Regions from separate parts of the Bradyrhizobium sp. LCT2 genome, predicted to be linked through region 3. Evidence: predicted binding sites of a transcription regulator. Region 3 holds the regulator's gene; each other region holds the start of a gene.
What was found. The regulator PhoB, encoded in region 3, activates phosphate uptake and scavenging genes when phosphate is short. The targets are predictions, from matches to a motif close to TGTCATNNANCTGTCAT.

Region 1 (7,094 bases), 4.2 Mb from region 3:
GGTCGTCGAGAAGATGAAGTCGATGCCGACGGAGGACGATCTGTTCGGCAAGGGCGAGATCCAGCCGAACGGCCGCACCATCCACAGCGCCTATCTGTTCGAGGTCAAGAAGCCCTCGGAGTCCAAGGGCCCGTGGGACTTCTACAAGCTGGTCGGCACGGTGCCGGGCGATCAGGCCTTCACGCCGCTGTCCGAGAGCAAGTGCGCGCTGTTGAAGAAGTAGGATAACGGCCCGCAGGCCTTTGAGGCCTGCGGGCGACTTTCAGGGGAACGCCGAAGGGACCGGGTGCGGGATCGATGCAGGCACTTTACGCTCAGCTACTGGTGGGACTGATCAACGGCTCGTTCTACGCGCTGCTCAGTCTCGGGCTTGCCGTGATCTTCGGCATGCTCAACATCATCAATTTCGCCCACGGCGCGCTCTACATGATGGGCGCCTTCGTCGCCTATTTCCTGCTGAACAATGATTATCTCAGTATCGGCTACTGGCCGGCATTGATCGTCGCTCCGATCGTCGTCGGCATCTTCGGCATGATCCTGGAACGGACCATGCTGCAATGGCTGACCGGGCTTGACCATCTCTACGGCCTGCTGCTGACCTTCGGCATTGCGCTGATCGTGCAGGGCGTGTTCCAGAACTATTTTGGATCGTCGGGCCTGCCTTATGCCATTCCTGACCAGCTCAAGGGCGGCATGAATCTCGGCTTCATGTTCCTTCCGGTCTATCGCGGCTGGGTCGTCGTGTTCTCGCTTATCGTGTGTCTGGCGACCTGGTACCTGATCGAGAAGACGCGGCTCGGCGCTTACCTCCGCGCCGCGACCGAAAACCCGACGCTGGTCCGCGCCTTCGGCATAAACGTGCCGCGCATGATCACGCTGACCTACGGTCTCGGCGTCGGCCTTGCCGCGCTCGCCGGCGTGCTCTCGGCGCCGATCAACCAGGTGCGGCCGCTGATGGGCGCCGACCTCATCATCGTCGTGTTTGCCGTGGTGGTGATCGGCGGCATGGGATCGATCATGGGCTCGATCATCACCGGTTTCGCTCTCGGCGTGATCGAGGGCCTGACCAAGTATTTCTACCCCGAGGCCTCCAACACCGTCGTGTTCGTGCTGATGGTGCTGGTGCTCTTGGTGAAGCCATCGGGATTGACGGGAAGGGCGGCCTGATATGACAGCCTTGACGGACGATACGCTGCGGGCGACCCCGCGCGCGATGCGTGACGAGATGATCGTGTTTGCGGTGATGGCGCTGCTGCTGGCGTCGGTGCCGTTCACGGGGGTCTATCCGTTCTTCGTGATGCAGGCGCTGTGCTTCGCGCTCCTCGCCTGCGCCTTCAACCTTCTGATCGGCTATGGCGGCCTGCTGTCGTTCGGCCACGCGATGTTCTTAGGCACGGCCGGCTATTGCAGCGCGCATGCGCTGAAGGTGTGGGCGTTGCCGCCGGAGCTCGGCATCCTCGTCGGCGTCGCCGGTGCTTTCGTGCTCTCGATCGTGACCGGCTACATCTCGATCCGCCGCCAGGGCATCTATTTCTCGATGATCACGCTGGCGCTGTCGCAGCTCCTGTACTTCATCTACCTCCAGGCGCCGTTCACCCATGGCGAAGACGGCATTCAGGGCATTCCGCAGGGGCACATGTTCGGCGTCCTCGATCTCTCCAAGCCGACGGTCCTGTACTACGTCGTGCTGGTCGGCTTCCTCGCCGGCTTCCTGTTGATCTTCCGCATCATCAACTCGCCGTTCGGCGAGGTGTTGAAGTCGATCCGCGAGAACGAGCAGCGCGCGATCTCGCTGGGCTACCGGACCGACCAGTACAAGTTCCTGGCCTTCGTCCTGTCGGGCACGCTGGCCGGCTTCGCCGGATCGCTGAAGGTGTTCGTGGCGCAAAATGCCTCGCTCACCGACGTACACTGGTCGATGTCGGGCGAAGTCGTGCTGATGACGCTGGTCGGGGGTCTCGGGACCATCTTCGGACCCGTGGTCGGCGCCTTCGTGATCATCGCCATGCAGCAATATCTGGCGAGCTTCGGCCAATGGGTGACGGTGATCCAGGGCTCGATCTTCGTGATCTGCGTGCTCACCTTCCGCCGCGGCGTCGTCGGTGAAATCGCGCATTACTTCCGGCGTTCGCTCTAAGTAATTGATTTAAGGTCAATTTACCCGCTTCGTGAAAGTGGTGGATGATCCGGCACCGCGGGCGTGAGGTGGCACGCGCGCGGACCGAAAATGGTCTATGACAGTTTCGTGACGGCCCTTCCGGGCCGGGCCATTTCCAACCGGTAGTCTATCCCCATGATGCGATGGTTTCGCGCTTTCCTGCCCAAGGAAGAACGGTTCTTCGACCTGTTCGACCGACATGCCCAGACCGTGATCCAGGGCTCGATCGCGCTCCAGGGCATGCTCAACGGGGGCGAGGAGACGCCGGTCTATTGCCAGCGCGTCAACCAGTTCGAGAACGATGCCGACAACATCACCCGTGAGGTGCTGACGGCGGTGCGCCGCACCTTCATCACGCCGTTCGACCGCGGCGACATCAAGAACCTCATCACCTCGATGGACGATGCCATCGACCAGATGCAGCAGACCGCCAAGGCCGTGATGCTGTTCGAGGTCCGCGCCTTCGAGCCGCCGATGCGCGAGATCGGCGGGCTTCTGATCGAATGCGCCAATCTGGTCGGCCGTGCGCTGCCCCTGATGCAGCAGATCGGCAAGAACGTGGCCATGCTGACCGCCATCACGGAAGAGCTGACCAAGCTCGAGGGCCGGGTCGACGATCTCCACGACATCGGGATGAAGGAGCTGTTCCTCAAGCACCGCGACGGCAACGCGATGGATTTCATCGTCGGTGTCGAGATCTACGACCATCTCGAAAAGGTCGCCGATCGCTTCGATGACGTCGCAAACGAGATCAACAGCATCGTCATCGAGCAAGTGTAGCGCATGATCCGGAAAAATGTGCAGCGGTTTTCCTTCGCGACAAACGCGGAACGCGTTTGCGCGGAGATCATGCGAAAACTTTAAGGCAGGGGCCTCGCCGTGGATGCTGCGTTGGGTCTTCCCGTCCTGGTCGGACTGATCGCCGTCGCGCTGCTGTTCGACTTCTTGAACGGCCTGCATGACGCTGCCAATTCGATCGCGACCATCGTCTCGACCCGCGTGCTGCGGCCGCAATTCGCGGTGTTCTGGGCCGCTTTCTTCAATTTCGTCGCCTTCATGGTGTTCGGGCTGCACGTCGCCCAGACCATAGGCACCGGCATTATCGATCCCTCAATCGTCGATGCCCACGTGATCTTCGCGGCGCTGGTCGGCGCCATCGTCTGGAACCTCGTGACCTGGGCGCTCGGCATCCCGTCTTCGTCGTCGCATGCGCTGATCGGCGGGTTGTTCGGTGCCGGCGTGGCCAAAGCCGGGATTTCGGCGGCGGTCTGGAGCGGATTGTCCAAGACGGTGATCGCCATCGTGCTGTCTCCGCTGGTCGGCTTCCTGCTGGCGATGCTGCTGGTTGCGATCGTCTCCTGGGCCTCGGTGCGATCGACGCCCTTCGCCGTGGATCGCGCCTTCCGCATCCTGCAATTCGCCTCCGCCTCGCTCTATTCGCTCGGCCATGGCGGCAATGACGCGCAGAAGACCATGGGCATCATCGCCGTGCTGCTCTATTCACAGGGCCATCTCGGCAGCGAATTCTCGGTGCCGTTCTGGGTCGTGCTGTCCTGCCAGGCCGCGATGGCGATGGGCACGCTGATGGGCGGCTGGCGCATCGTCCGCACCATGGGCCTGCGCATCACGAAACTGACGCCGATGCAGGGCTTTTGCGCCGAAACCGGCGGCGCCGCGACCCTGTTCATGGCGACCTTCCTCGGGGTTCCCGTCTCGACCACCCACACCATCACCGGCGCCATCGTCGGCGTCGGCGCCGCCCGCCGCCTCTCGGCGGTGCGCTGGAACGTCGCCAGCTCGATCGTCTATGCCTGGGTGATCACGATGCCGGCCTCGGCGATCGTCGCCGCGCTGACCTGGTGGGCGGTCAGGATTTTCGTCAAGTAACGAACTTCAGCCCGATGATACCGGCAACGATCAGTCCGATGCTGGCCAGGCGAAGCGCGGTCGCCGGCTCGCCGAACAGGATGATCCCGAGCGTCGCCGTGCCGACCGCGCCGATGCCGGTCCACACCGCATAGGCGGTCCCGACGGGCAGCGATTTGAGCGCGAGCCCAAGCAGGATGACGCTGCCCGCCATCGCCGCGAGCGTGATGACGGAGGGAACAAGCCTGGTGAAACCCTCGGTGTATTTCAGGCCGATCGCCCAGGTGATCTCGAGAAGACCGGCGACGAACAGGATGCTCCAGGCCATGACGACCCTCCATTCAAGGCAGGGTCGTCCCCGCGGCTGATATGCTGGTGGATAGGAGGGCCGTCCCTCCCAAACGGCGATATGGGGCTGGCCGAAGGGCTCCGCAATTACCAAATCAGGCTTGATCCGGCCCATTTTCCCTGCCAAACGCTCCCGCCATGTCCGACATCGCCACCACCACAGCCGAATCGCCGGCCCGTTCCCCGCTTGCCGCTGAAGTGGCGCGGCGGCGCACCTTTGCGATCATCTCCCACCCCGACGCCGGCAAGACCACGCTGACCGAAAAGCTGCTGCTGTTCGGCGGCGCCATCAACCTCGCCGGTCAGGTCAAGGCCAAGGGCGAGCGGCGCAACACGCGCTCGGACTGGATGAAGATCGAGCGCGAGCGCGGTATCTCGGTCGTGACGTCCGTGATGACCTTCGAGTTCGAGGGCCTCGTGTTCAACCTGCTGGACACGCCGGGCCACGAGGATTTTTCGGAAGACACCTATCGCACGCTGACGGCCGTCGATTCCGCCGTCATGGTCATCGACGCCGCCAAGGGCATCGAGGCGCGCACCCGAAAACTGTTCGAGGTCTGTCGCCTGCGCGACATTCCGATCATCACCTTCATCAACAAGATGGACCGCGAGAGCCGCGACGTGTTCGAGCTGCTGGACGAGATCGAGAAGACGCTGGCGCTCGACACCACGCCGATGACCTGGCCGGTCGGCCGCGGCCGCGACTTCCTCGGCACCTATGACGTCGTCAATGGCGGCGTGCGCCTGCTCGAAGGCGGCGGCGCCAAGACCGGCGCGGCGCAGCAGATCGAGATCGAGGAGCTCGCCAAGCTCAACGCCAATCTCGACGTCTCCGCGGTGAAGGACGAGCTCGAGCTCGTCACCGAGGCTTCAAAACCGTTCGAGCTGGAGGCGTTTCGCGAGGGCCACCTGACGCCGGTCTATTTCGGCAGCGCGCTGCGCAATTTCGGCGTCGGCGACCTCCTGGAGGGCCTCGGCAAGTTCGCGCCCGAGCCGCGTGCGCAGGAGAGCGACCAGCGCAAGGTCGAGGCGACCGATCCGCGCATGAGCGCCTTCGTGTTCAAGATCCAGGCGAACATGGATCCGAACCACCGCGACCGCATCGCCTTTGCGCGCCTGTGCTCGGGCAAGCTCAGCCGCGGCATGAAGGCGAAACTGGTGCGCACCGGCAAGAGCATGCCGCTGTCGAGCCCGCAATTCTTCTTCGCGCAGGACCGTTCGGTGGCGGATGAGGCCTTTGCCGGCGACGTCGTCGGCATTCCCAACCACGGCACGCTGCGCATCGGTGACACGCTGACCGAGGGCGAGGATTTCAACTTCGTCGGCGTGCCGAGCTTTGCGCCGGAAATCGTCCGCCGCGTCCGTCTCACCGACGCGATGAAGGCGAAGAAGCTGAAGGAAGCGCTTCAGCAGATGTCGGAAGAGGGCGTCGTCCAGGTATTCCGCCCGCGCGACGGTGCACCGGCGCTGGTCGGCGTGGTCGGCGCGCTCCAGCTCGACGTGCTGAAGGCACGGCTGGAGGCGGAATATTCCCTTCCGGTCGAGTTCGAGGTCAGCGAGTTCCAGCTTGCGCGCTGGGTTTCTTCAGACGATCGCAAGAAGCTCGACACTTTCATCGCCGCCAACACCTCGAGTATCGCCGACGACGTCGATGGTGATCCCGTCTATCTGGCGAGGAACGAGTTCTATCTCGGCTACACCAGGGAACGCGCCGAGGGCATCGAGTTCACCAACGTCAAGGACGTCAAGAAGAAGGGATAACGCGCGCCAAGGCCGCCTAAACGCGAGCATGTGAACGCGCGCGCACTTGACGCTTTCGCGACCAATGCCACCTTTCGTCCACAGTGGCATTGTGAGCTCGCATACCATGTGGCGCGGCATTCTCCTTCTTATACTGCTGGCGATATCGACGGTGGCCGCCGACGCGCAGCGGCGCCAGATCAATCCCATCCCGTTTGCGCATGAACCGTGCAGCGTGCTCGACAACCGGCCCTGCACGCCGTCCTATTGCAGCCCGCTCGAGCCCGGGCCCTGCATTCCCGAGATCGACTATCCTTACGGCCAGAATCTCCAGCTCACGATCGTCAGCGTGCCGTCCGAATCCGACCGCGCCAAATACCGGAAGCCGGATCACGATCTCGATACGATCGGCGACCTCTTCGCCGAATTGCGCACTTGCTGGTCGCCGCCAGCGGACAACGCGCGGGCCGGCATGCAGATGTCGGTGCGCTTCAGCTTCAACAAGGCGGGCGGCCTGATCGGTCCGCCACGCCTCACATACGCCACCGCGGGCGTCCCGGCCGACACCCGCACGACCTATCTGAACGCCATCGATGCTTCGCTGAAGGCCTGCTTGCCGCTGAAATTCACCAGCGGTCTCGGCGGCGCCCTGGCAGGGCGGCCGATCGCGATCCGCTACGTCGACAATCGGCAGCTCGGCAAGTAGCGCATCGGTTGCGACCGACCGCCAATCGATGCTACGCCAGAGGCGGGCGCTGGTTGAGGGGAGGATGTCGTGGGTCTGCTAGTCATGATCCTGGGGCTGGTGCTGTTTTTCGCGGCCCATGTCTTCACAACGAAACGCGAGGCGCGCGCGCAGGCCATCGCGAGGCTGGGCGAGGGGACCTACAAGATCCTTTATGCGCTCGTCTCACTCGCGGGGCTCGCGCTGATCATCTGGGGCTTTGGTCATTACCGTGCGACCGGCTGGATCGACGTCTGG
Region 2 (7,094 bases), 680 kb from region 3:
GGCCGGCGACGTCCAGCGCCGTGGTCGGCTCGTCCAGGAGCCAGATCGGGCGGCGCACCGTCAGCAGCCGGGCCAGCGAGAGCCGGCGGCGCTGGCCGGCCGACAGGAACGCTGCCGGCAGGTGGGTGGCGTGGTCGAGCCCGACCGTGGCGAGGCTCTCATGGGCATCAAGTCGCTCGCCGCCCAGAAAATCGGCCCAGAATGACAGATTTTCCGCCACGCTCAGTGCCGGCTTCAGGGCGTCGCGATGGCCGAGATAGTGGCATTGCTCAGGCAATGTCAGCTCGGCATCGCCGCCATCGAGCGCGATCGTCCCGCCAGTCGGAATGAGCAGCCCCGCGATCAGCCGCAGCAGCGAGGTCTTGCCCGACCCGTTGCGGCCGACGACCGCCACGGCCTCGCCGGAGACGGCCTCGAAATCGAGTCCGGCAAACACCTCGCGGCCGCCCCGCACACAGATCACCCTACGTCCGGAAAGCTGCATCTTGCCTCGTATCAACCCGTTCAAACCAGGCCTCAGGAAAACTTGGGGTAGCGCATGGGAATTTTTGGCTCGCGGATTGCTGCGGCACGTTTGTGGCTGTGGCGGCGCGGTTAGAAAGCTTCTATAAGCCCGGAACTACTTGATGCAGCAACTCAACCTGCCCCTGCAAGCGACCCAGCCGGATTCGCTGACGGTGTTAAAATACCCCTTGCCGGGTATAACTAACAATTGGGATTTCCTACATGACCTCGCTCGACAGCTTCAAATGCAAAAAGACCCTCAAGGTCGGCGCCAAGACCTATGTCTATTACAGCCTGCCCACGGCCGAGAAGAATGGTCTGAAGGGAATTTCGAAACTCCCCTATTCGATGAAGGTCCTGCTCGAGAACCTCCTGCGCAATGAGGACGGCCGCTCGGTCAAGAAGGCGGACATCGTCGCGGTGTCCAAATGGCTGCGCAAGAAGTCGCTGGAGCACGAGATCGCGTTCCGCCCGGCGCGCGTGCTGATGCAGGACTTCACCGGCGTGCCCGCGGTGGTCGATCTCGCCGCGATGCGCAACGCGATGCAGAAGCTCGGCGGCGATGCCGAGAAGATCAACCCGCTGGTGCCGGTCGATCTCGTCATCGACCATTCCGTGATCGTGAACTTCTTCGGCGACAACAAGGCCTTCGCCAAGAACGTCACCGAGGAATACAAGCAGAACCAGGAGCGCTACGAGTTCCTGAAGTGGGGCCAGGCGGCGTTCTCGAACTTCTCCGTCGTGCCGCCCGGCACCGGCATCTGCCACCAGGTCAATCTCGAATATCTCTCCCAGACGGTCTGGACCAAGAAGGAGAAGATGACGGTCGGCAAGAAGACCGGCACCTTCGAGGTCGCCTATCCCGACTCGCTGGTCGGCACCGATTCCCACACCACGATGGTCAACGGTCTCGCCGTGCTCGGCTGGGGCGTCGGCGGCATTGAGGCGGAAGCCTGCATGCTCGGCCAGCCGCTGTCGATGCTGCTGCCTAACGTCGTCGGCTTCAAGCTGAAGGGCGCGATGAAGGAAGGCGTCACCGCGACCGACCTCGTGCTGACCGTGACGCAGATGCTGCGCAAGCTCGGCGTCGTCGGCAAGTTCGTCGAGTTCTTCGGCCCCGGCCTCGATCATCTCTCCGTCGCCGACAAGGCGACCATCGCCAACATGGCGCCCGAATATGGCGCGACCTGCGGCTTCTTCCCGGTCGACGCTGCCGCGATCGACTACCTCAAGACCTCCGGCCGCGCCGCACCGCGCGTTGCGCTGGTGCAGGCCTATGCCAAGGCGCAGGGGCTGTTCCGCACCGCCAAGTCGGCCGATCCGGTGTTCACGGAAACGCTGACGCTCGACCTCGCCGACGTCGTGCCGTCGATGGCCGGTCCGAAGCGCCCCGAAGGCCGCATCGCGCTGCCGTCGGTCGCGGAAGGCTTCTCGGTCGCGCTCGCCAATGAGTACAAGAAGACCGAAGAGCCGGCGAAGCGCTTTGCCGTCGAAGGCAAGAAGTACGAGATCGGCCATGGCGACGTCGTGATCGCGGCGATCACCTCCTGCACCAACACCTCGAACCCGAGCGTGCTGATCGGCGCCGGGCTCCTGGCCCGCAATGCCGCGGCGAAGGGCCTCAAGGCCAAGCCGTGGGTGAAGACCTCGCTTGCCCCGGGCAGCCAGGTGGTCGCGGCCTATCTCGCCGATTCCGGCCTCCAGGCCCACCTCGACAAGGTCGGCTTCAACCTGGTCGGCTTCGGCTGCACCACCTGCATCGGCAATTCCGGTCCGCTGCCGGAGGAGATCTCGAAGTCGATCAACGACAACGGCATCGTTGCCGCCGCCGTGCTCTCCGGTAACCGCAACTTCGAAGGCCGCGTCTCGCCGGACGTGCAGGCGAACTATCTGGCCTCGCCGCCGCTGGTCGTCGCTCACGCGCTCGCGGGTAGCGTGACCAAGAACCTCGCCGTCGAGCCGCTCGGTGAAGGCAAGGACGGCAAGCCGGTGTACCTCAAGGACATCTGGCCGACGTCGAAGGAGATCAACGCCTTCATGAAGAAGTTCGTGACCGCGTCGATCTTCAAGAAGAAGTATGCCGACGTGTTCAAGGGCGACACCAACTGGCGCAAGATCAAGACCGTCGAGAGCGAGACCTATCGCTGGAACATGAGCTCGACCTACGTGCAGAACCCGCCCTACTTCGAAGGCATGAAGAAGGAGCCGGAGCCGGTCACCGACATCGTCGAGGCGCGCATCCTCGCCATGTTCGGCGACAAGATCACCACCGACCACATCTCGCCGGCCGGTTCGATCAAGCTCACCTCGCCCGCGGGCAAGTATCTCAGCGAGCACCAGGTGCGTCCCGCCGACTTCAACCAGTACGGCACCCGGCGCGGCAACCATGAAGTGATGATGCGCGGCACCTTCGCCAACATCCGCATCAAGAACTTCATGCTCAAGGGCGCCGACGGCAACATCCCGGAAGGCGGCCTCACCAAGCACTGGCCCGACGGCGAGCAGATGTCGATCTACGACGCCGCGATGAAGTACCAGCAGGAGCAGGTGCCGCTGGTGGTGTTCGCCGGCGCCGAATACGGCAACGGCTCCTCGCGCGACTGGGCTGCAAAGGGCACGCGCCTGCTCGGCGTGCGCGCGGTGATCTGCCAGAGCTTCGAGCGCATCCATCGCTCCAATCTTGTCGGTATGGGCGTGCTGCCGCTGACCTTCGAGGAAGGCACCTCCTGGTCGTCGCTCGGCCTGAAGGGCGACGAGAAGGTCACGCTGCGTGGTCTCGTCGGCGATCTGAAGCCGCGCCAGAAGCTGACCGCGGAGATCGTCTCCGGCGACGGTTCGTTGCAGCGCGTTTCGCTGCTTTGCCGCATCGATACGCTGGACGAGCTCGACTACTACCGGAACGGCGGCATCCTGCACTACGTGCTGCGCAAGCTCGCGGCTTAAGCGCGGATTTGTGAACGGTGGCTCACTGCGAAGTGAGTAGAAGGTTAAACGAAGGCGGCCTATCACAAGGCCGCCTTCGCGCGTTTGCGGCATGCTTCGGATGGGCCCGCCCGGCGGAAACTCCGCCCTGGACGGTCGAATGTGCCGTGCCCGTAAGACTACGGTGACCATCAGGCGATAAGATTTCCCTTCCCACGAGCAACGGTGTGCGGCGTTCGACATGACAGCAATGACGGCTTCTCATCTGATTTCACGTTGGTCCGGTGCCTTCTGGTCGGGAGCACTCGGCATCTGTGCGATCGTCGCCGTCATCCGTCCCGCTGAGGCTGATCCCCGCGCCGTGGTTGAGCTCTTCACCTCGCAGGGCTGCTCCTCCTGCCCGCCCGCCGACAAGATCATCGGCGATCTCTCCAGCGATCCCTCGATCATCGCGCTGAGCATGCCGATCGATTATTGGGATTATCTCGGCTGGAAGGACACGCTGGCGGATTCGCGCTTCTCGGCGCGGCAGCGCGCTTATTCGCGCATGCGCGGCGACCGCGAGGTCTACACCCCGCAGGTCGTGGTGAACGGCTCGACGCATGTCGTCGGCAGTGATCGTGCCGGCATCGAGAGTGCGATCGGCAAGACCGACAAAGGCATGGGCGTGATGAGCGTGCCGGTGACGATGTCGCTCTCGGGCAAGCAGATCAACGTGTCGGTGGCCGCGAGCAAGGAGCCGGCGATCTCGCACGGCGAAGTCTGGATCTGCTCGATTGCGAAGTCAGTGCCGATCGCGATCGCCAAAGGCGAAAATCGCGGACAGCAGATCACCTATCACAACGTGGTGCGCAACCTGCTCAAGGTCGGCGACTGGAACGGTCGTCCGGAAAGCTGGACGGTGCCGATCGAGAACCTCACGCGCGACGGCGTCGATGGCGCGGTGGTTTATGTCCAGGACGGCAGCCGCGAGAAACCCGGCCCGATGCTGGGCGCGGCATACACGTCGCTGCACTGACGCGCACGCTTCGCATTCTTCCTGATGCGCGGTCTGGCTCTATCTCCTCATGGTGAGGAGCGCGCCCCTTGCGCGCGCGGCGGACGATGCTGCGCATCGCCGCGAGAACCATGAAAGGCCCCGCTGATGCCGCTCGGGCCTCGATCCTTCGGGACGCCGCGCGAAGGATGAGGGGAGAGAGCGTACGCAAGATCGTGTCGGAAAGATCTTGTCCCTCGTCATTCCGGGGCGCGCCTCTTTGGCGCGAGCCCGGAATCCATTTCTCAACTGGGAACCTTGGATTGATGGATTCCGGGCCCGCGCTTCGCGCGTCCCGGAATGACAGCGGGGGAAGAAACATCCCGACACAAACAAAAAAGGACCAACTCGCGTTGGCCCTCCTTGTCGCGCGTACAGACCCGATCCCGTCGACCCCGGGGGGCTGGGGGCTGAGGAATCCGGAACCGAAAGGACCGGGTCAACGCACACAGCTCTTTTCGCAGTGCAGGGCGGCAGGCGCTGGGCGGAAAAGCGGCGATACTATGATTCCTGCTAACGATCCCGTGACGGTTCGTCGCGACAGAGTTCCACCGTTGCGTGTGTTCCGATTCGCCCCCGGTTCAATGGGTTGCACCGAGAGCCCTTCAAACAGCCCTCGAGAGCCCCTTGCGGTGGGGAACGGTTGGCGCAATCATGCGATTGTCATGATCCGCGGTTCCGGGGACGGTTTTCGCGGACGCGATCATGCCGTGCGATCAGGAGGCGCTCCATGAGTCTGACGTCGGAGGATGCCGATCCGAGCGAGCAGCGCGCGGCGGCGCGTCCCCCCGCTGCGAATGCGCAGCCGAACCAGGTGACCTTCAACCGGCTCGAGCTGCGCCGAATTCTCAATCTCTACGGCCGCATGGTCGCCGACGGCGAGTGGCGCGACTATGCCATCGACTTCCTGAAGGACCGTGCGGTGTTCTCGGTCTATCGCCGTGCCTCGGAAGTGCCGATCTATCGCATCGAGAAGGACCCGCGCCTCGCGCGCAAGCAGGGCATGTACAGCGTGATCTCGGCGACCGGCCTGATCCTGCGCCGCGGCCACGAGCTCGAGCGCGTGCTGCTGGTGATCGATCGCAAGCTGGCCGTGGTGTAGCAAACTCCTCTCGTCATTCCGGGATGCGCCGATAGGCGCAGGCCCGGAATCCATAACCCCGGCCTGTGGTTATGGATTCCGGGCTCGCGACTTCGTCGCGCCCCGGAATGACGATGAAGAAACGCTTACTTCCCCGGCACCGTGCTGGCGCCCTCGCCGAGCTCGCGCTGCATCATCACCGTGTCGAGCCAGCGGCCGAATTTCAGCCCGACATTGGGATGCGTGCCGATCATCCTGAAGCCGCCCTTGGTGTGCACGCCGATCGAGCCGGCATTGGCGGAATCGCCGATCACCGCGATCATCTGGCGGAAGCCGCGCGCCTCGCACTCGGCGATCAGCCGCTCCAGCAGCAACGAGCCGACGCCGCGGCGGTGGAAGGAGGGGTCGAGATAGATCGAATTCTCGACCGTGAAGCGATAGGCCGGCCGCGGCCGGTAGGCGCCGGCATAGGCGTAGCCGGCAACGCTGCCGTCGAGGATGGCGACGAAATAGGGATAGCCGCCGTCGACCAGCGCGCGGTAGCGCCGCGTCATCTCGGCAAGATCCGGCGGCTCCAGCTCGAACGTCGCCGTGCCCTCGCGGACGGCCTGCTGGTAGATGGCGGTGATGGCGGGGAGGTCGGCCTCAAGGGTGGGCCTGATTTCAGGTGCGGACATGGGGAAAGATTAGAGCCTTCCCGCGGCGGCCGGAAGAGGCAACATCGTTTCCATATACTCCGTCATTGCGAGGAGCCCTTGCGACGAAGCAATCCAGAAATGCATCCGCGGAGGCACCCTGGATTGCTTCGCTGCGCTCGCAATGGCGGTGTTCGTGGAGGCACCCGGCCCAAACAAAAAACCCCGGCCTTGCGGCCGGGGCTCATGTCGTTCTCTCTGGTCGATCGCTTAATCGCGCTGGCCGAGGAGCTGCAGGAGCAGCGTGAACAGGTTGATGAAGTTCAGGTACAGCGACAGCGCGCCGGTGATGGCCGCACGCTCTGCGATGTCACCGCCGGCCGCAGCGTAGCCGTAGATGTAGTCGTTCTTCAGCCGCTGGGTATCCCAGGCGGTGAGGCCCGCGAACACCAGCACGCCGACCACCGACACGATGAACTGCAGCATCGAGCTCGCCAGGAACAAATTCACCAGGCTCGCGATGATGATGCCGATCAGGCCCATGAACAGGAACGAGCCCATCCCGGTCAGGTCACGCTTGGTGGTGTAGCCGTAGAGGCTGAGCGCACCGAAGGTCGCCGCGGTGATGAAGAACACCCGCACGATCGAGGTGTGCGTGAACACCAGGAAGATCGACGACAGCGAGATGCCCATCAGCGCCGAGAACACCCAGAACAGGATCTGGGCGGTCGAGGGCGCCAGACGGTTGATGCCAGCGGAGATCACGAACACCATGGCGAGCGGCGCGAGCATGAACAGCCACTTCAGGGGGCTGACGAACATCGCATAGCCGAACGGCGTCAGGAACAGCTTGCCGACGCGGACGGCTTCCGGGGTCGGAACGTCGGTCACGGCGGCCATGTAGACGCCGAGTGCG
Region 3 (7,094 bases):
ACGGCGTCGGCTGCACCACCTGGGAAGTCGTGCGCAGCGTGGTGATCCCCTACACCCGCGTCGGCGTCATCGGCGGCGTCATGCTGGCGCTGGGCCGCGCGCTCGGCGAGACCATGGCGGTGACGTTCATCATCGGCAACTCGTTCCGCATCTCCTCCTCGATCTTCGCGCCGGGCACCACGATCTCGGCGGCGATCGCATCCGAGTTTGCCGAGAGCGACGGCCTGCACCAGTCCGGCCTGATCCTGCTCGGCCTTCTGCTGTTCGTGCTGACGTTCTTCGTGCTCGCAGCGGCACGGCTGATGCTGATGCGGCTGGAAAAGAAGGCGGGGAACTAACGCCATGAACCCGATCTATTCACGCCGCCGCCGCAAGGACATCGTCGTTCGCGGACTCTGCATCGCCGCCGCCGCCTTCGGCGTCACCTGGCTTGCGCTGATCCTGATCACGCTGCTTTACAACGGCATCGCCGGTCTGAACCTCGAGATTTTCGTGGCAGACACGCCGCCGCCGGGCTCGACCGAAGGCGGCCTGCGCAACGCCATCGTCGGTTCGATCATCATGACCGTGCTCGGCGTCGGCATTGGCGCGCCGCTCGGCCTGTTCGCCGGCACCTATCTCGCCGAATACGGCCGCAACGACCGCCTGACCTCGGTGATCCGCTTCATCAACGACATCCTGCTCTCGGCGCCCTCGATCATCATCGGCCTGTTCATCTACGGCGCGGTGGTGGTGCCGATGCGCGGCTTCTCGGCGATCGCAGGCAGCCTCGCGCTCGCCGTCATCGTCATCCCGGTGGTGCTGCGCACGACCGAGGACATGCTGCTGCTGGTGCCGAACGCGCTGCGCGAGGCGGCGTCCGCGCTCGGCCTGCCGCGCTCGCTGGTGATCAAGCGGATCGCCTATCGTGCCGCCCGCTCCGGCCTCATCACCGGCGTGTTGCTAGCCACCGCCCGCGTCGCCGGCGAGACCGCGCCGCTGCTCTTCACCGCGCTGTCGAACCAGTTCTTCAGTCTTGGCCTGAACAAGACGATGGCGAACCTGCCGGTCACCATCAACAACTTCGTCCAGAGCCCCTACGCCTATTGGAAGCAGCTCGCCTGGAGCGGCGCGCTGCTGATCACGATTACCGTGCTTGCCCTGAATATTGGCGCGCGCATCCTTGGCGCCGAGAGGACCGCAAAATGAGTGAGCTTTCCGTATCGATGAGCGCGGCCGGTGGGCTGCCCCAGGCGCCGCTGCTGCCGGAAGCGCCGGCCAAGGTGACGGTGCGCAACCTCAACTTCTATTACGGCGAGCACCACGCGCTGAAGAACATCAACCTGACGCTCGGCACCAACCGCGTCACCGCGTTCATCGGCCCGTCCGGCTGCGGCAAGTCAACCCTGCTGCGCATCTTCAACCGGATGTACGACCTCTATCCGGGGCAGCGCGCCACCGGCCAGCTCATGCTCGACCAGACCAACATCCTCGACGGCAAGCTCGACCTCAACCTGCTGCGCGCCCGCGTCGGCATGGTGTTCCAGAAGCCGACGCCGTTCCCGATGACGATCTACGAAAACATCGCCTTCGGCATCCGCCTCTACGAGAAGATCTCGAAGTCCGAGATGGACGACCGCGTCGAGAAGGCGCTGCGCGGCGGCGCGCTGTGGAACGAGGTCAAGGATAAGCTCAACGCCTCCGGCCTGTCGCTCTCCGGCGGCCAGCAGCAGCGCCTCTGCATCGCCCGCACCGTCGCGGTGCGGCCCGAGGTGATCCTGTTCGACGAGCCCTGCTCGGCGCTCGACCCGATCTCGACCGCCAAGGTCGAGGAGCTGATCCAGGAATTGTCCGAGAACTACACGATCGCGATCGTCACCCACAACATGCAGCAGGCGGCGCGCGTCTCCGACAAGACCGCGTTCATGTATCTCGGCGAGCTGATCGAGTTCGACGACACCAGCAAGATCTTCACGTCGCCGAGCGACCGGCGCACGCAGGATTACATCACCGGCCGGTTCGGCTGAGGAGACGGGACATGGGTTCTGAACATACCGCAAAGGCCTTCGACACCGACCTCCAGGAGCTCACCCGGCTCGTCGCCGAGATGGGCGGGATCGCCGAGCGCATGATCGTCGATTCCGTCGACGCGCTGATCCGCCGAGACGTCGCGCTCGGCCAGCGCGTCGTCGCCACCGACACCGAGCTCGACGCGCTGCAGAAGCGCATCGAGGAGCGCGCCGTGCTCACCATCGCCCGCCGCCAGCCGATGGCGGTCGATCTGCGCGAGATCGTCGGCGCCATGCGCGTTGCGACCGATCTCGAGCGCATCGGCGACCTCGCCAAGAACATGGGCAAGCGCGTCGCGGCGCTGGAGACGGATTTTCATCCGCTCAAGCTGTTCCGCGGCCTCGAGCACATGACCGACCTCGTGCAGCAGCAGGTCAAGTCGGTGCTGGACGCCTATGCCGCGCATGATCTGCCGGCGGCGATGGCGGTGTGGAAGGGCGACGAGGAAGTCGACGCCATCTGCACCTCGCTGTTCCGCGAGCTCCTCACCTACATGATGGAGGATCCGCGCAACATCTCGTTCTGCATCCATCTGATGTTCTGCGCCAAGAACATCGAGCGGATCGGCGACCACGCCACCAACATCGCCGAGACCGTGTTCTACATGATCGAGGGCCAGGCGATCACCGACAAGCGGCCGAAGGGCGACATGACGACCTTCGCCACGACGGTCCCGAATACCTGAAGACTTAAGGAGCGACGACACCATGGGCGCACGCATTATGGTGGTTGAGGACGAGGAAGCTCTCACCGAGCTTCTCCGCTACAACCTCGAAGGCGACGGCTATGATGTGGAGACGGTGATGCGCGGCGACGACGCCGACACCCGCCTCAAGGAACACATCCCCGATCTGATCGTACTCGACTGGATGCTGCCGGGACTGTCAGGCATCGAGCTGTGCCGCCGGCTGCGGACCCGGCCCGAGACCAAGCAGCTCCCGATCATCATGCTCACCGCGCGCGGCGAGGAGAGCGAGCGGGTGCGGGGTCTTGCGACCGGCGCCGACGACTACATCGTCAAGCCGTTCTCGGTGCCGGAGCTCCTGGCGCGCGTGAAGGGCCTGCTGCGGCGCGCAAGCCCGGAGCGGCTCGCAACGGTGCTGGCCTATGGCGACATCGAGCTCGATCGCGACAAGCGCCGCGTCGCGCGCTCGGGCCGGCCGATCGACCTCGGCCCGACCGAATATCGCCTCTTGGAGTTCTTCCTGGAGCATCCCGGCCGCGTGTTCTCGCGCGAGCAGCTGCTCGACAGCGTCTGGGGCCGCGACATCTACATCGACGAGCGCACCGTCGACGTCCACATCGGCCGCCTGCGCAAGCTGCTCAATCTCGGCCGCGAGCAGGATCCCATCCGCACCGTCCGCGGAGCCGGCTACGCGCTGGATGATCGCTTTGCGAAGGCGGAGCAGACGTAAGCTAGGGGCGAGTTGGTTTGGCGAGCTGTCGCCACGATATCGGTGTCGTCCCGGCGAAGGCCGGGACCCATAACCCCAGGGCGCAATTGTTTGCGCGACAAGGGTAACTCCGTGTCCCCGTAACCACATCTGCTGGTGGTTATGGGTCCCGGCCTTCGCCGGGACGACATCGGAGTGTGTCGATCCGTCATCGCGTGACGGCGCCGTCTTTGCAATCAGCTAGAGCGACAAACTCACCGCGAGGGCTTCGCCGGTGCGCGCCGGCGATCCGCGGCGGGCTGATATGCCACGCGCGAGTGCTGCGCGCAGTAGGGCAGGCCCGACAGCGCCCTGCCGCCGCAGAAGAAGAAATCCGGGCTCGAGGGATCGCCGACCGGCCAGTGGCAGGTCGCCTCGTTCAGCTCCAGCAGCGACAGCCGCTGGCTCATCGGCACCACGTTGTCGTAGGTGACCGGTTCGGCCTCCACCTCGACCTCGAAGGCCTGCGCCAGCGCGGTGTTGCCGCGCGCAATGGGGCGGCTCACCCGCATCATGTGCTGCGCGGGGCGCGCCTTGCGCGGCCGCGGAGCCGCCGATGAGGGGCTCTTGGCGCGGCCGGATAGGCCGAGCCTGTGTACCTTGCCGATCACGGCATTGCGGGTCACGTTCCCGAGCTCGGCTGCGATCTGGCTGGCCGATAATCCGGCCTCCCAGAGCTTTTTCAACTGCTCGACGCGATCGTCGGACCAGGTCAAAACCGTCATTGCACCCTTTCCCTCGCCGTGCGGCTGCCATCCTGGCGCCTCGCGGCGAATGCCTAAGCCTCGAAAAACCCGTGCCGTCAGAATCCCTTAAGGCTCGCCGGGCGCGCCGATAACGCCCGAACGTCTACGCCGGTACATGAGGACTTAGAGGATCAGAAACACTGCACGAGATGTCGTATCTGACAAGCCAAACGCTACAATATGGCGTGACTCACGCGCAAGAGTCCGCCGACTCGCTTCCACATGTTCCGTGGCGAAAACCCCGCAATTTCGGCTCCGCAAGACTACGGATTCAGCGTTTCGCGAGGCTTTCGGGCGGCATTGACACCGGTTTCACCAGGCATAAGATAGTGTCACGTGCCGCCCTTAAAAGGCGGCACGTTTCGTTTTCCGGGCCGGTCAATGGTGCGCTGCGTGAGCGTGTTCAGGCCGTCCGCAACATCAAGTGATCGTCATGACTAACAGCGCAGCGCCGCATTTGCTTCCCGTTTTCGCCAGATCCGACCTCGGTTTCGAGCGCGGCGAAGGCTGCTGGCTGATTGCGACCAATGGCGATCGCTATCTCGATTTTACCTCGGGCGTCGCCGTGAACGCGCTCGGCCATGCCCATCCCGCGCTGGTCAAGGCGCTGCAGGAGCAGGCCACAAAACTCTGGCACATGTCGAACCTGTTCCAGAGTCCGGACGGCGAGAAGCTCGCTGCGCGCCTGTGCAATGAAAGCTTCGCGGACTTCGTGTTCTTCTGCAATTCCGGCGCCGAGGCGCTGGAAGGTGTGATCAAGCTGGTCCGCCATCATCACTTCTCCAAGGGGCATCCGGAACGTTACCGCATCATCACCTTCGAAGGCGCCTTCCATGGCCGCACGCTGGCGACGCTGGCTGCGACGGGATCTGCAAAATATCTCGAAGGTTTTGGTCCGCCGATGGATGGCTTCGACCAGGTCCCGCATGGCGACATCGAGGCCGCGAAGAAGGCAATCGGTCCGCAGACCGCCGGCATCCTGATCGAGCCGATTCAGGGCGAGGGCGGCGTGCGTTCCGCAACGCCTGCGTTCCTCAAGGCATTGCGCCAGCTTTGCGACGAGAAGGGCCTGCTGCTCGCCTTCGACGAGGTGCAGACCGGCATGGGCCGCACCGGCGATCTGTTCGCGCATCGGCGTACCGGCGTCACACCTGACGTGATGTCGCTGGCCAAGGCGCTCGGCGGCGGCTTCCCGATCGGTGCGATCCTGGCCACCGCGGACGCGGCGGCCGGCATGGGTCCCGGCTCGCACGGATCGACCTTCGGCGGCAATCCGCTCGCGATCTCGGCTGCGAATGCCGTGCTCGACGTCATGCTGAAGCCCGGCTTCTTCGATCACGTGCAGAAGATGTCGCTGCTGCTCAAGCAGAAGCTCGCCTCCGTGATCGACCGTCATGGCGATGTCGTCAGCGAGGTGCGCGGCGAGGGCCTCCTGATCGGCATCAAGGCCGTGGTGCCATCAGGCGATCTCGTCGCGGCGCTGCGCAACGAGAAGCTGCTCACGGTCGGCGCCGGCGACAATGTCGTGCGTTTCCTGCCGCCCTTGATCGTCACCGAAGCCGAGATCGAGGACAGCGTCGGGCGGCTCGAACGCGCCTGCGCCGCGATCTCGTCCAGTCAGACCAAGCGGGCGGCAAGCTGATGAGCAAGTCGCCGAAGCACTTCCTCGATATCAACGAGCTCCCGCTGTCGGAGCTCAAGAGCATGCTCGATGCCTCCTCCGCCATGAAGGCGAAGCAGAAGGCGCATCAGCCGGTGAGGCCGCTCGAAGGCAAGACGCTGGCGATGATCTTCGAGCGCCCGTCGACCCGCACGCGGGTGTCGTTCGACGTCGCCATGCGCCAGCTCGGCGGCGAGCCCATCATGCTCACCGGCGCCGAGATGCAACTCGGCCGCGGCGAGACCATCGCCGACACCGCGCGCGTGCTGTCGCGCTATGTCGATGCCATCATGATCCGCATCCTCAACCACGACGCCCTGCTCGAGCTTGCGGCCAACGCGACCGTGCCCGTCATCAACGGCCTGACCCGGCGCTCGCATCCCTGCCAGGTGATGGCCGACCTTCTGACCTATCAGGAGCACCGCGGCCCGATCGAGGGCCGGACGGTGGCCTGGACCGGCGATGACAACAACGTGCTGGCGTCCTGGGCGCATGCCGCGGAGCGCTTCAAGTTTCAGCTCAACGTCGCAACGCCTCCGGAGCTTGCGCCGAAGAAGGCGATGCGCGACTGGATCAAGGCTTCAGGCGCGCCGATCATGCTCGGCACCGATCCGGAAGCCGCCGTGCGCGGCGCCGATTGTGTCGTCACCGACACCTGGGTGTCGATGGGCGACAAGGAAGGCGAGCACCGCCACAACGTGCTCAAGCCCTACCAGGTCAATGCCAAGCTGATGTCGCTGGCCAAGCCCGACGCGCTGTTCATGCACTGCCTGCCCGCCCATCGCGGCGAGGAGGTCACCGACGAGGTGATCGACGGCCCGCAATCGGTCGTGTTCGACGAGGCCGAAAACCGCCTGCACGCGCAGAAGGGCATTCTGGCCTGGTGTTTTGACGCGGTGAAGTAAGTTTGGGGTAGGCTTGGCGGCCGCCTCGCATGCAACTGTCGTCCTGGCGAACGCCAGGACGACGCGGAGGTTGCCGTCCTTGCATACGTCCATTCTGCATTGCCGGATGCAGCCGGAACCCCTTCCATTTCCCACCCACCGACCCCAGATAGACGGCCATGGATTCCCAATCCCCTGACATGAAAACCAGGCCAGAAGGCCCGGTTCGCGCACCATCAGCGGTTCCGATCGACGACGCCGTGCTGCCCTACGAGGTCGACGCGCTCGACGTGCGCGGCCGGCTGGTGCGGCTCGGTCCGGC

Region 1: a site for PhoB is predicted at 2,235-2,251, ahead of EI171_RS27460 (DUF47 domain-containing protein). Genes of this name have one in related genera too.
Region 2: a site for PhoB is predicted at 5,113-5,129, ahead of EI171_RS04795 (DUF2794 domain-containing protein). Genes of this name have one in related genera too.

The regions. Positions count from the first base shown of each region.
Region 1 is NZ_CP034432.1:5,710,910-5,718,003, reverse strand. It holds gene EI171_RS27475 (ABC transporter substrate-binding protein) at 1-223, shown strand, start outside; gene EI171_RS27470 (branched-chain amino acid ABC transporter permease) at 298-1,167, shown strand; gene EI171_RS27465 (branched-chain amino acid ABC transporter permease) at 1,169-2,137, shown strand; gene EI171_RS27460 (DUF47 domain-containing protein) at 2,294-2,938, shown strand; gene EI171_RS27455 (inorganic phosphate transporter) at 3,038-4,045, shown strand; gene sugE (quaternary ammonium compound efflux SMR transporter SugE) at 4,038-4,352, opposite strand; gene EI171_RS27445 (peptide chain release factor 3) at 4,511-6,133, shown strand; gene EI171_RS27440 (hypothetical protein) at 6,240-6,818, shown strand; gene EI171_RS27435 (NnrU family protein) at 6,888-7,094, shown strand, end outside.
Region 2 is NZ_CP034432.1:866,775-873,868, reverse strand. It holds gene ccmA (heme ABC exporter ATP-binding protein CcmA) at 1-484, opposite strand, end outside; gene acnA (aconitate hydratase AcnA) at 727-3,447, shown strand; gene EI171_RS04800 (thioredoxin family protein) at 3,668-4,444, shown strand; gene EI171_RS04795 (DUF2794 domain-containing protein) at 5,193-5,564, shown strand; gene EI171_RS04790 (GNAT family N-acetyltransferase) at 5,690-6,220, opposite strand; gene EI171_RS04785 (Bax inhibitor-1/YccA family protein) at 6,449-7,094, opposite strand, start outside.
Region 3 is NZ_CP034432.1:1,543,136-1,550,229, forward strand. It holds gene pstC (phosphate ABC transporter permease subunit PstC) at 1-338, shown strand, start outside; gene pstA (phosphate ABC transporter permease PstA) at 343-1,188, shown strand; gene pstB (phosphate ABC transporter ATP-binding protein PstB) at 1,185-2,006, shown strand; gene phoU (phosphate signaling complex protein PhoU) at 2,018-2,734, shown strand; gene phoB (phosphate regulon transcriptional regulator PhoB) at 2,757-3,464, shown strand; gene EI171_RS07915 (GcrA family cell cycle regulator) at 3,698-4,207, opposite strand; gene EI171_RS07920 (aspartate aminotransferase family protein) at 4,662-5,870, shown strand; gene argF (ornithine carbamoyltransferase) at 5,870-6,793, shown strand; gene EI171_RS07930 (Hsp33 family molecular chaperone) at 6,952-7,094, shown strand, end outside.